Regions from separate parts of the Ruania zhangjianzhongii genome, predicted to be linked through region 1. Evidence: predicted binding sites of a transcription regulator. Region 1 holds the regulator's gene; each other region holds the start of a gene.

Region 1 (4,134 bases):
GGTGGTGGGGTTGGTCTCGGTCATGGGCTGGGCCGGTGGCCCTGGGTGACTCCTCGTTCGTGGTGCTGGCATCCGAGTTCCGGACGTCTCTCGATCTTACCGAGCGCGGCCACAGGTGGCAGAAGGGTTAACGGTCCGGTCTCACCCGCGGCCCAGCCGCTGAGCGAGCAGGGCGAGCGCAATCGGGCCGGCGGTGGAGGTGCGCAGCACATGCGGTCCGAGCCGGACCACCTGGGCCCCGGCGCCGCGCAGGCCCGCCACCTCTGTTTCGGCCAGGCCGCCTTCGGGGCCGACCACCACGAGCACCTCGGGGCAGTCGGCGCCAATCTCGCAGCTACCGATCGGAGTGTCCGCACTCTCGTGCGCGACCAGCACAGCACTCCCCTGCTCGACGGCGGAACCAGCGGTGGCGAGCAGCTCCTCGCCGTCCAGCAGATCGCCCACCTCGGGCAGGAACGCACGCCGGGACTGCTTGGTGGCGGCGAGCACCACCTGACGCCACCGCTGCACCCCCTTGGCTGCTTTGGGGCCCCGCCAGCGGGACACCGACCGGGCCGCCTGCCACGGGATCGCCCGATCCATCCCGACCTCGGTACCAGCTTCGATCGCGAGCTCGTCCCGGCCACCCTTGGCCAGCGCCTGCACCAGGACCATCCGGCACCCGGGAGCCTGCTCCCGGTCTACGGCGGTGACGTCCAGGTCCAGGCGAGCTGCGCCGTCGACGGTAGAGACCACCCCGGTCAGGCGCACACCGGCACCATCGACCACCTGGACCTGCTCGCCGGCGCGCAGCCGCATCACGGCAGCGGCGTGCCGGGCCTCCGGACCGGTGAGCGAGTACCCGTCACCGACACCGACGCCGTCCAGGTCCCCGGGGGTGGTGACGAAGACCGGCAGGCTCACTTGCCCTGCAGCTTCTCCCGGAGCCGGGAGAACATCCCCGGGTGCGCCGGGGCCAGGCGGGCCTCGGGCCGTTCCTCACTGCGCAACGTGGCGAGCTCGCGGAGCAACCGTTCCTGCTCCTCGTCCAGCTTGGTCGGCACTGCGACGTTCACGTGCACGTGCAGGTCACCCCGGCCGTTGCCGTTCAGGTGCCCGACGCCGAGGCCACGCAGGGTGACCACCTCTTCCGGCTGGGTGCCGGGCCGGATGTCCACCTCCTGCTCGCCGTCGAGAGTCTCCAGATCCAGCACGGTGCCCAGGGCGGCAGCGGTCATCGGGACCTCGGCGGTGCAGTGCAGATCGTCACCGCGGCGGGCGAACACCGGGTGCCGGCGTTCGCGCACCTCCACGTACAGGTCTCCCGGTGGCCCGCCGGCCGGGCCCACCTCGCCCTGACCGGTGAGCTTGATCCGGGTGCCGTCGTCCACCCCTGCGGGCACGTTCACCCGCACCGAGCGGCGGGTCCGCACCCGGCCCTCGCCGTTGCACTCGTGGCAGGGGCTGGTGATGACCGTGCCGAAACCGGAGCACGCGGCGCAGGCGGTGGTGGTCATCACCTGGCCGAGGAACGAACGCGCCATCCGCTGCACCGAGCCACGGCCACCGCAGACGTCGCAGGTGGTGGGGCTGGTCCCGGGCTGGCAGCAGGAGCCCTGGCAGGTGGTACACATCACTGCGGTGTCCACCTCGATGTCCTTGGCCACACCGAACGCGGCGTCGGACAGCTCCAGGTCGATCCGCAGCAGCGCGTCCTGGCCGCGGCGTGCCCGGGACACCGGACCGCGTTGCCCGCCGCCACCAGCCGCCGCGGCGAAGAACGACTCGAAGATGTCCGAGAAGCCGAACCCGGCACCGGCTCCCCCTCCGGCCATCCCGGGCATACCGCCCATGTCATAGGCGCGCCGCTTCTCCGGGTTGGAGAGCACATCGTTCGCGGCGGCGATGTCTTTGAACTTCTCGGCACTGTCCGCACCGGCGACGTCTGGGTGGTGCTGGCGGGCGAGCTTGCGGTAAGCCCGCTTGATCTCCTCGGTGCTGGCGTCGCGGGAGACGCCGAGGACGGCGTAGTAATCGCTCACAGGTGACTTTCTCTAGGTTCTCAGGTCGCGGGGCGGGTGGCACCGCGTGGCTGACGCAGTGCGAGGGGGCCGCTCGGAGGCGGTCATCCGGTCATGAAGCGGGAGAGGTACCGGGCGACGGCGCGGACGGAGGCCATCGTGGTCGGATAGTCCATCCGGGTGGGTCCGAGCACGCCGAGCTGGCCGACGGCGTCACCACCCTCACCGTAACCGCTGGCGATCACTGCCGTCTCGGCGAGGTTCTCATGGTGGGTCTCGCGTCCGATCCGCACAGCCAACGGTCGGTCGGCGCTGTCCTCGACCATCTCGGTGAGCAGCCGCAACAGCACCATCTGTTCTTCGAGTGCCTCCAGGACCGGGCCGATCGTGCGGGGGAAGTCCAGGTCGGAGCGGGCAAGGTTCGCCGTGCCGGCCAGCACGATCCGTTCCTCGACGTCCTCGGAGAGCGTCTCGTTGATGGCCTGCACGATCGCGGTGATCAGCGGACGGTCGACCGGTGGGAACGCCTCGGCCACGGTGGCCAGGTGCTCGCGTGCCTTGGCGGCGCCCAACCCAGCCACCTCGGCGTTGATGCGGGCCCGCAGCTCGGCGAGGAGCAGTTCGTCCAGGTCCTCGATGGACTCCAGCATCCGCTGGGCCACGCGCCCGTTGGCGGTGATGATCACCACCATCAGGCGCCGCGGGGTGGTCGGCACCAGCTCCACGTGCTGCAGCGCCGAACGGCGCAGCGAGGGGTACTGCACCACGGCCACCTGCTGGGTCAGCTGGGCCAGCAGGCGCACGGTGCGTTCCAGGAGCTCGTCCAGGTCCACCGCGCCACCGAGCAGCTCGGTGATCGCACGGCGTTCAGGCAAGGACAACGGCCGGACCACCGAGACCTCGTCCACGAACATCCGGTAGCCCTTGTCCGTGGGGATCCGGCCCGCCGAGGTGTGCGGTTGGGCGATGTAGCCCTCGTCCTCCAAGGCGGCCATATCGTTACGGATGGTGGCTGGCGAGACACCCAGGTTGTGCCGGTCCACGAGGTTGCGGGAACCGACCGGTTCGCGGCTGCGGACGTAGTCCTGCACGATCGCCCCCAGCACCTGCCGTCGCCGCTCGTTCGCCACTCGCCTCACCTCCCGATCAGCACTCGAACCTCTAGAGTGCCAATATTACGCGTCTGAGACCAACTTGACTGTGGGCCAGAACACGCACGGCTGGCGCCCCCATCCCGCGGGGGTGCGCTTGTGCTTGCGATCCGGCCGTTTCGCGACCACAACCACACCCCCGCGGTAGGTGGTGGCCGGTACGGGGGTTAGCGTGGCGCGCCTCCCGTGGGTCCCCCGGGCCTGCGCCTAGCGTTGCCCGGGTGAGTTTCGATCGTTATGGCAGCAACGTGCTCGCCGAGGACCCGCATCCGCCCCGGCGCCCGCAGACTACCGACACGCCGGCGGAGCCGGGGCTGGTGGTCGAGGATGTGCAGACCGGCTGGGTCGGCGCCATCGTGAGGGTGGAGAAGAGTGGAGGCGTGCACGTAGTGGTGCTGGAGGACCGCCACGGCAAGACGCGCACCTTCCCCCTGGGAGCCGGGTTCTGGGTGGACGGCAAGCCGGTCCGGTTGGTGCCCCATCGACCCGCTCAGCAGACGCCGGCGCGGAGCCGGACGGCATCCGGGTCGGTGGCTGTGGCCGGTGCCAAGGCCCGGGTCGCCCGTGGGTCTCGGATCTGGGTGGAGGGCCGGCACGACGCCGAGCTGGTGGAGAAGGTCTGGGGCGACGATCTGCGCATCGAAGGTGTGGTGGTCGAGCTGCTGGAGGGCATCGACAACCTCGCCGACCACTTGGCGCAGTTCCGGCCGGGACCGGGCCGGCGCGTCGGTGTGCTCGCCGACCACCTGGTCCGAGGCAGCAAGGAGAGCAGGATCGCCGCGGCCGCCACGGCGAAGTTCGGCGCTGAGCACGTGCTGGTGGTGGGGCATCCGTACGTGGACGTGTGGCAGGCGGTGAAGCCGGCTCGCGTGGGCCTGGAGGCCTGGCCGCACATCCCGCGCGGCACGGATATCAAAGTGGGTTCGCTGCGTGCTCTCGGCTGGCCGGCCACCGACCAGGCGGATATCGCCCGGGGGTGGAAG
Region 2 (4,134 bases), 1.5 Mb from region 1:
TCGAGGCACCGGTCCTGGGCGTAGGGGCAGCGCGGGTGGAAGCGGCAGCCCGGCGGGAACGCGACCGGGTTCGGCGGCACCCCGGTGATCGGCGTCAACCGGCCTCTGCCCTGCTCCGACTGCGGGATGGAGGCCAGCAGACCTTCGGTGTAGGGATGTGCGGAGTGGTCGTAGACCTCCCGGATCGGGCCCTGCTCGGCCACCCGGCCGGCGTAGAGCACGACGGCCCGAGAGGCGACATCGGCCACCACGCCGAGGTCGTGGGTGATCAGCATGATCGCCATTCCCCGCTCGTCCTGCAGCTCTCGCAGCAGGTTCATGATCTGCGCCTGCACCGTCACGTCCAGCGCGGTGGTCGGCTCGTCGGCGATCAGCAGATCGGGGTCGAGGGTGAGCGCCATCGCGATCATGATCCGTTGCCGCTGCCCGCCCGAGAACTGGTGCGGGTAGTGCTGCATCCGGTGCTCAGCGTCCGGGATCCCGACCCGGTGGAGCAGCTCCAGGGCGCGGCCCCTCGCCTCGCGCCGTCCCATCCCGAGCCGACGCCGCAACGGCTCCGCCACCTGGTCACCTACCCGGAATACCGGGTTGAGCGAGCTCAGCGGGTCCTGGAAGATCATCGCGATCCGGGTGCCGCACAGTGCGCGCACCTTTTCCGGTGCCAGCGCGGTGAGCTCGTGCCCATCGAAGGCGATCCGCCCGCCGACGATCTGCCCGGCCGGCTGCGGCAGCAACCCCATGATCGCCTGCGCAGTGACCGACTTTCCACTGCCCGACTCGCCGAGCAGCGCCACGGTCTCACCGGCGGCGATCTCCAGACTCACCCCGTCGAGCGGGCGGATCCGCCCGTCCCGGGTGGCGAACTCCACCTGGAGACTGTCGATCGCGAGCAGCGCCTCGCCCATCACATGCTCCTCAGCTTCGGGTCGTACCGGTCTCGCATCGCATCGCCGAGCAGCCCGCAGGTGAGCACCAGACCGGCCAGGGCCAACCCCGGCAGTGTGGAGATCCACCACGCGTCGCCGAGATAGGAGCGGCCGTTGGCGATCGTGGTACCCCAGCTCGGGACATCCGTGGGGACGCCGAGTCCGAGGAACGACAGGGAGGCCTCGGCGAGGATGACGTGCCCCAGCTCGACAGTGGCGACGACCAGGATGGGCGCTAGGCAGGCCGGGAAGATGGTCCGGATCGCCAGGTGCAGGTGCCCGGCACCGAGAGTCCGCGCCGCGTCCACGTACTCCCGGTTCTTCACGGTCAGCACCTGACTGCGCGTCACCCGAGCGAACGTCACCCAGTTGGTGATCGCCAGCACCACGATCACGTTCACCACGCTCGGGCCGACCACGGCCGCGATCAGGATGGCGAGCAGGATCGACGGGAAGGAGAGCTGGATGTCAGCCAGCCGCATCAGAACGGCGTCGACCCAGCCACCGCGGTATCCCGCGATCAGTCCGACGGTGACGCCGATGATGCCGGCCAGCAGCAACGTCCCGGCGCCGACAGTGATCGAGACCCGTGCACCGAGCATCATCTGGCTCAGGATGTCCTGACCCACCTGGTCGGTCCCGAGCAGGGCTATCCCTTGGGAGGTGGTGCTCCCCGGGGGCAGCAGCCGGTCCTGGGTGTAGGTCTGTACCGGGTTGTAGTCCACCAGCATCGGCCCCACGATCGCGACCAGGACGTAGCCGGCCACGATGATCAGGCAGACGATGATCCGCCGGCGGCCGGCGGTGTTCGACGAACGGCGCCTCAGCCGCGCGAACGACCGGCTGACCTCACGCTCGACACCTGCAGTCTCTGTAGTCATCGGGATACCAACCTCACTCGCGGGTCGAGGTAGCCGTAGAGGATGTCGACCAGGAGGTTCGCGAACACGAACCCGGCGGCGATCACCAGGATCGCGGCCTGGACCACGTTGTAGTCCCGCTGGCCGATCGACTCGATGAGCAGCCGCCCGATGCCCGGCCAGCTGAACACCATCTCCACGATCACCGAGCCGGCCAGCAGTCCACCGAACTGCAGGCCGACGATGGTCACGATCGGGATCAGTGCATTGCGGATCGCATGCGGAAAGATCACCACTCGCTCGGACAGCCCCTTCGCACGGGCCGTCTGGATGTAGCCCTCGTGGATGACCTCCAGCAGTCCACTGCGGGTCATCCTGATCAGGATCGCGAGCATGGGCATCGCCAACGTGACCGCCGGCAGCACCATGTGCGCCGGCGATCCGGTGCCGCCGCTCGGCAGCACCTGGAGGCCCCGGGAGAAGACCAGGATGAACACGATGCCGATCCAGAAGGACGGCAGCGACTGCGCCAGGAGCGAGGCGACCGAGACGATTCGGTCGGTGAGCTTGTTCACCTTCAGCGCGGCCAGGACCCCGAGCAGGACGCCGGTCACCAGTGCGATGACGAGGGCGACGATGGCCAGCTCCAACGTGGCCGGCAGGCGCTCGAGGACCAGCTCGAAGGCGTCTCGTTGCTGCCGGTAGGAGTCACCGAAGTCGAGCCGGACGAGGTCTCGGACGTAGGTCCAGTACTGGGCGATCAGCGGCTCGTTCAGTCCCATCTGATCGCGCAGCACCTCCACCTCGGCCTCGGTGGCGTCGGAGCCCAGGATCAGCCGCGCCGGATCGGACGGGATCAGCCGGAGCACCACGAAGATGATCGACACCGCACCCCAGAGGATGAAGACGGAGAACACCAGCCTCCGGACGAGATAGGCACCCATCAGGCCTCCTCGACCGGGTGCTTCAGCAAGCGCGTCATGTTCTCCCTCGAACGCCTCTCAAAACATTAACATTAGCGTTCACGCAGTCTGGCACCCGAGCCGACGAAGGTCAACAGGATCTGCAAACTATGGCTCTGACCTGCCTCTATACGTTTTCAGGCCGCCGAGGTCATGCAGTAATCGCCACCAATCGCGCGTCGAGCCACCACCCTTGCCAATCACCAAGCATTAGCGCTAATGTTGCTGTTCCGGCATCCGCCGGTATGAGTCCTACGCCCCCAGCGGGCGAGCAAGGAGTGAACCAGGTGACCTCGGTCGACACCGCTGCCCTGACCTCGGCGATGCGCACCGCCATCCGCGCCTCCGACGTCCGGCTCTCGAAATTCAATCCGCTGCCGCGGATCCTCACCCTCGACGACTTCAACGAGGGCACGAACGGGTGGACCGAGCTGATCGGCAACTTCAACGGTCGCGGCGATCTGGACACCGTGGATGCCCACATGCGCGACTTCCGTCCGCCGCAGCTGTCCAACGCGACCTTCTTCGACACCGGCACGCACGGCGCGATGACTGGCACTTACTCGCTCAAGCTCGCCACCCGCCCGTATCCCGGGCACACCTCGACCGCGATCCGACGGCTCACCATGGCCGGTCGCGGCCGACTGCAGATCGAGGCGTATCTCACCTACAAGGCTGAGGCCCAGCTGGGCGGCGAGGAGTCTGACGACCAGTACGGCGGCGTGGAGTGGGACGGAAACCTGCACCCGTCCGAGGCGCAGTTCGGTGCGTTCACCGTGGCGACCGACCTGTGCGGTGACGGCGGGATCCGCTATCACACCGTGGCCCGGTTCCAGAACACCGACACCGACGGCAACCTGGTGCGCCGGCTCAGCTATCCGCTGGTCACCGAGCCGACGCCGAAGGAGCACCTCGAGGGAAAGTTCGCCCTCCCGTACGCGGCTGATTTCACCGCGCCCAACCCCGATGACTGGCGCTACCTCGGCGAGCCGATCGAGATGTGCTTCAACGAGGTGCCCACGAAGGTGAACTGGCACTACCTGCGGTGGGTCATCGACACCGAGACCCGGACGAACGTGGAGTTCCAGCTCAACGACCGGCTGATCGACATGAGCGACGTCCCCGTGCCCGCCTACGACGAACCGTACGAGTCTCTCGACAACCTGCTGAACTTCTACTTCTCCGTCCGCACCCTCTCCGGGGTGCGCAACTTCCTCTACCTCGACTCCGTTGTCATCTCTGCCGATTGGTGATTCGTATGATGCTGCAATCCCAGACCGCGATCCTGGAGCGAAACGTCACGCTCTCCGGTGACTTCGCCACCGAACCGTTCGAGACCGGGTGGGCGCGCGAAGCCCGCTGGTTCTTCCAGGTGCTGACCAGCGA
Region 3 (4,134 bases), 1.1 Mb from region 1:
CGGCGAACAAACCGACCACGCGGCGACCGGACGGCTTGACGACGACCCAGTACCCGCCGGTGTCTGGGGACGGAGCCGAGCCGCGCCGCGGCGGGGGCGACCATCCGCGGTGAGCACCGGAGGAACCACGCATGGTCTGCACTGTAGAACGGCTGTGGTCCCCAAACAGACGAAGACCCCCGGCTCCACGTGGGAACCGGGGGCCTTCGTCAGGCAGTGAGCGTTGCTGGGCTAGCGCCCAACCTCCGCTCCGTGCTTCGTCAGAAGCCCATGCCACCCATGTCGGGCGCACCGCCGGCCGGGGCCGCGGCCTCGGGCTCCGGCTTGTCGGCCACGATCGCCTCGGTGGTCAGGAACAGACCGGCGATCGAGGCGGCGTTCTGCAGCGCAGAGCGGGTCACCTTGACCGGGTCGTTGATCCCGGCAGCGAGGAGGCCCTCGTACTCACCGGTCTGGGCGTTCAGGCCCTCACCGGCGGGCAGGTTGCGCACCTTCTCCACCACGACGCCACCCTCAAGGCCGGCGTTCACGGCGATCTGACGCAGCGGGGCGGCGGAAGCGAAGCGCACGATGTTCGCGCCCGTCGCCTCGTCGTCGCTGACCTCGAGGTTGCTGAACGCAGCGTCGATGGCCTGCAGCAGGGCCACGCCACCACCGGCGACGATCCCCTCCTCCACAGCGGCCTTCGCGTTGCGCACGGCGTCCTCGATGCGGTGCTTGCGCTCCTTGAGCTCCACCTCGGTGGCGGCACCCGCACGGATGACGGCCACACCTCCGGCCAGCTTCGCGAGACGCTCCTGGAGCTTCTCCCGGTCGTAGTCGGAGTCGGAGTTGTCGATCTCGGCGCGGATCTGGGCCACGCGACCGGCGATGGCGTCGGCTTCGCCGGCGCCCTCGACGATGGTGGTCTCGTCCTTGGTCACCACGACCTTGCGCGCGGTGCCGAGGACCTCGAGGCCCACGTTGTCCAGCTTCAGGCCCACGGTCTCGGAGACGACCTGACCACCGGTGAGGATGGCGATGTCGTTGAGCATGGCCTTGCGGCGGTCGCCGAAGCCCGGTGCCTTGACGGCCACGGACTTGAAGGTGCCACGGATCTTGTTCAGCACCAGGGTCGCCAGGGCTTCGCCCTCGACGTCCTCGGAGATGATCAGCAGCGGCTTACCGGACTGGATGACCTTCTCCAGCAGCGGCAGCACGTCCTTGACGTTGGTGATCTTGGACTCGACGAGCAGGACGTAGGCGTCCTCCAGGACAGCCTCCTGGCGGTCCTGGTCGGTGACGAAGTACGCCGACAGGTAGCCCTTGTCGAAGCGCATACCCTCGGTGAGCTCGAGCTCCAGGCCCAGGGCGTTGGACTCCTCGACGGTGATGACGCCTTCCTTGCCCACCTTGTCCAGGGCTTCGGCGATCAGTTCACCGATCTGCGGGTCACCGGCGGAGATGCCGGCGGTCGCCGCGATCTGCTCCTTGGTCTCCACCTCGGTGGCGGTCCGCAGCAGCTCGGCGGTGACAGCCTCGACGGCCTTCTCGATGCCCCGCTTGAGGGCGATCGGGTTGGCGCCGGCCGCCACGTTACGCAGACCCTCGCTGACGAGCGCCTGAGCAAGCACGGTTGCGGTAGTGGTGCCGTCGCCCGCGACGTCGTCGGTCTTCTTCGCGACCTCCTTGACGAGCTCTGCACCAATCTTCTCGTACGGCTCCTCGAGCTCGATCTCCTTGGCGATGGACACGCCATCGTTGGTGATCGTCGGGGCGCCCCACTTCTTCTCCAGGACGACGTTGCGTCCCTTCGGGCCGAGGGTGACCTTCACGGTGTCGGCGAGGGTGTTGAGCCCACGCTCCATCCCGCGGCGGGCCTCCTCGTCGAAGGCAATGATCTTGGCCATTGGCGGTTTGATCCTCCGGTACTGGCTTCTGGCACGGTCGGCGTGACGCCCGCGACGGACGGCGATGGTCCGGGGGCGTTCACGTCACGCACCCGCCCAGCGCCTCATCTCGCTGACCACGATTGTCACTCTCGTAGTGAGAGTGCTAACGCCAATATTGGCACTCTCCCTGTGCGAGTGCAAGGAGCGTCCGACGGCGGAGCCGAGGTTTCGCGCACAGGTGAACCTGTGCGGGCCGCTCCCCCTCCTGCGAACGCTCGCCCGCGCGGCAGCTTCGGCCTCGCGGGCGAGGGGAGGTTGCAGCACCAGCCGGCCGGATCAAGGAGCACTCGCGCTGTTCGGGGCGCCATAGCCTGCGGCGGTGGCATCGGTCATCAGCCGATCGAACAGTTCGGTGACCGCGACCGCCGTCTGCGCGTGTTCCTCGAACGACTCGGCAGCGCCGCTCACCCGCGTCCGGACGCGACCGAGGTACTCAGCTCCTCGACCAGCCGCTACCGCCCGCAACGTGGCCAGCCGGTCTGCGCGAGGGCACACGCCCACCTCGGCGAGTGTCCAGTGCAGCAGGCTGGTCACTCCTGCGTCGTGGTCGTAGTGGCCATGACTGGCGAAGAAGCTGCGCTCGTCCAGGTGCTGCAGGCCGCGGGCGCCCATCCAAGCCGTGGCGTTGATGAGCTGTCCCAGCGCTTCGGCGAACGCAGCCCCGGCCGCGCGCGGACCGGTCGCGAACTGCCGTCGGAGGCAGGATTCCAGTGTGTCTGGAACATGCTCGAGGAACAGGACCACACTCGACTCGGCCGCGCGCAGTGCATCTGCTCGGTCGCGCACCCGGGGCCAGTGGTGCCCCCACTTTCGTGCCATGCCGAGACCCTCGAACTCGGAGGTGTCGGTCGGACACCCCTGGTCCAGAACGCGCCAGTGCAGCAGGAGCGGGAAGAGGTCGCAGGCGCCGTCGTGCACCCAGCCCGTGGTCAGCTCGTGGGTTGCCAGCTCGCGTCCCACTCCGAATCCGGGGCTGCCGATTCCGTAGTGGCAGACCGCCGGCAGGCCGAAACGGTTCGCGGTCGAGCGCAGATCGGACTTCTCGAGGGCGGAGAGCGGCATCTGCTTCACGAAGACCGGCGAGCCCTCGACCTGCACGCGAAGAGTGGATCCACCGATCCCGGTAGCCAACGGCTCCCCGCGCGCGAGCAGCGTCAGCAGCGCGGAGTCATCGAGTCCGGCGAGCACGCCGCCCAGCTGCTGGCCACGATGCGACCGGGTCGACGACATCCCGCGAGCATACGGCGCACGTGGATCTCACCCTCAGGACCGTCCGCCAGCTCTCCGGCTCCGCCCGGCGCGCATCGTCTCGGCGAGCGTTCGCCGTCCCACGGTTGCCCAGCGCTCAGAACAGGCCGACCGTCTCGCCGTCGTCGTTGATGTCGATATGGACGGCAGCCGGGTCCGAACCGAGGCCGGGCATCGTCTGCATCTGCCCGCAGATCGGGTAGATGAAGCCCGCGCCGACCGAGGCGCGCACCTCCCGCACGGGCAACGTCCACCCGGTCGGAGCGCCGCGTAGAGTCGGATCCGCAGACAGGGACAGGTGGGTCTTGGCCATGCAGATCGGCAGATCCCCCCACCCGCTGCGCTCGAACAGGTCCAGCGAGCGGGCCGCGACCGTCGAGTACTCCACACCGTCGGCGCCGTAGACCTGCGTGGCGATGGTCTCGATCTTCTCCCGCAGCCCCGCCTCGGCCGGGTAGAGGTGATGGAACTCGCTCGGTTCCTCGGCTGCCTCGGCTACCGCTTCGGCCAGCTCGACCGCCCCGGCGCCACCCTCGGAAAAGTGCGTGGACAGCGCGCACCGCACCCCTGCCTCGGCTGCGATGGCCCGGATCGCCTCGTGCTCGGAGGCGTAGTCACCACCGAAGGCGTTGATCGCCACTACCGGGGTGACCCCGTGCCGGCGGATGTTCGCGATCTGCGCACGCAGGTTGTCCCCGCCGGCGTAGACGTCGTCGGGGTTCTCGGCCAGCAGCTCGGTAGGCAACGGGCGCCCGGCAACCACGGTGTGCCGGCCGGAGTGCACCTTCAGCGCCCGCACGGTGGCGACCACCACGCCGGCGTCAGGCACCAGAGAGGAAACCCGGCACTTGATGTTGAAGAAGCGTTCGGCGCCCATGTCTGCACCGAACCCGGCCTCGGTGACGAGGTAGTCCCCGGTCCGGATCCCGATCAGGTCCGCCACCACCGAAGAATT

Evidence for each region. The regulator HrcA, encoded in region 1, represses chaperone genes, less so after heat shock. The targets are predictions, from matches to a motif close to TTNGCACTCGNNNNNNNCGAGTGCNAA.
Region 2: a site for HrcA is predicted at 2,942-2,968, ahead of FU260_RS02810 (DUF6772 family protein). Genes of this name have one in related genera too.
Region 3: a site for HrcA is predicted at 2,012-2,038, ahead of groL (chaperonin GroEL). Genes of this name have one in related genera too.

Annotation. Positions count from the first base shown of each region.
Region 1 is NZ_CP042828.1:2,128,301-2,132,434, reverse strand. It holds gene FU260_RS09960 (PhoH family protein) at 1-24, opposite strand, end outside; gene FU260_RS09955 (16S rRNA (uracil(1498)-N(3))-methyltransferase) at 142-903, opposite strand; gene dnaJ (molecular chaperone DnaJ) at 900-2,021, opposite strand; gene hrcA (heat-inducible transcriptional repressor HrcA) at 2,105-3,130, opposite strand; gene FU260_RS09940 (DUF3097 domain-containing protein) at 3,373-4,134, shown strand, end outside.
Region 2 is NZ_CP042828.1:594,642-598,775, reverse strand. It holds gene FU260_RS02825 (ABC transporter ATP-binding protein) at 1-905, opposite strand, end outside; gene FU260_RS02820 (ABC transporter permease) at 905-1,807, opposite strand; gene nikB (nickel ABC transporter permease) at 1,804-2,730, opposite strand; gene FU260_RS02810 (DUF6772 family protein) at 3,036-4,001, shown strand; gene FU260_RS02805 (hypothetical protein) at 4,007-4,134, shown strand, end outside.
Region 3 is NZ_CP042828.1:1,030,821-1,034,954, reverse strand. It holds gene FU260_RS04745 (hypothetical protein) at 1-133, opposite strand, end outside; gene groL (chaperonin GroEL) at 261-1,889, opposite strand; gene FU260_RS04735 (protein kinase family protein) at 2,208-3,161, opposite strand; gene FU260_RS04730 (formate--tetrahydrofolate ligase) at 3,277-4,134, opposite strand, start outside.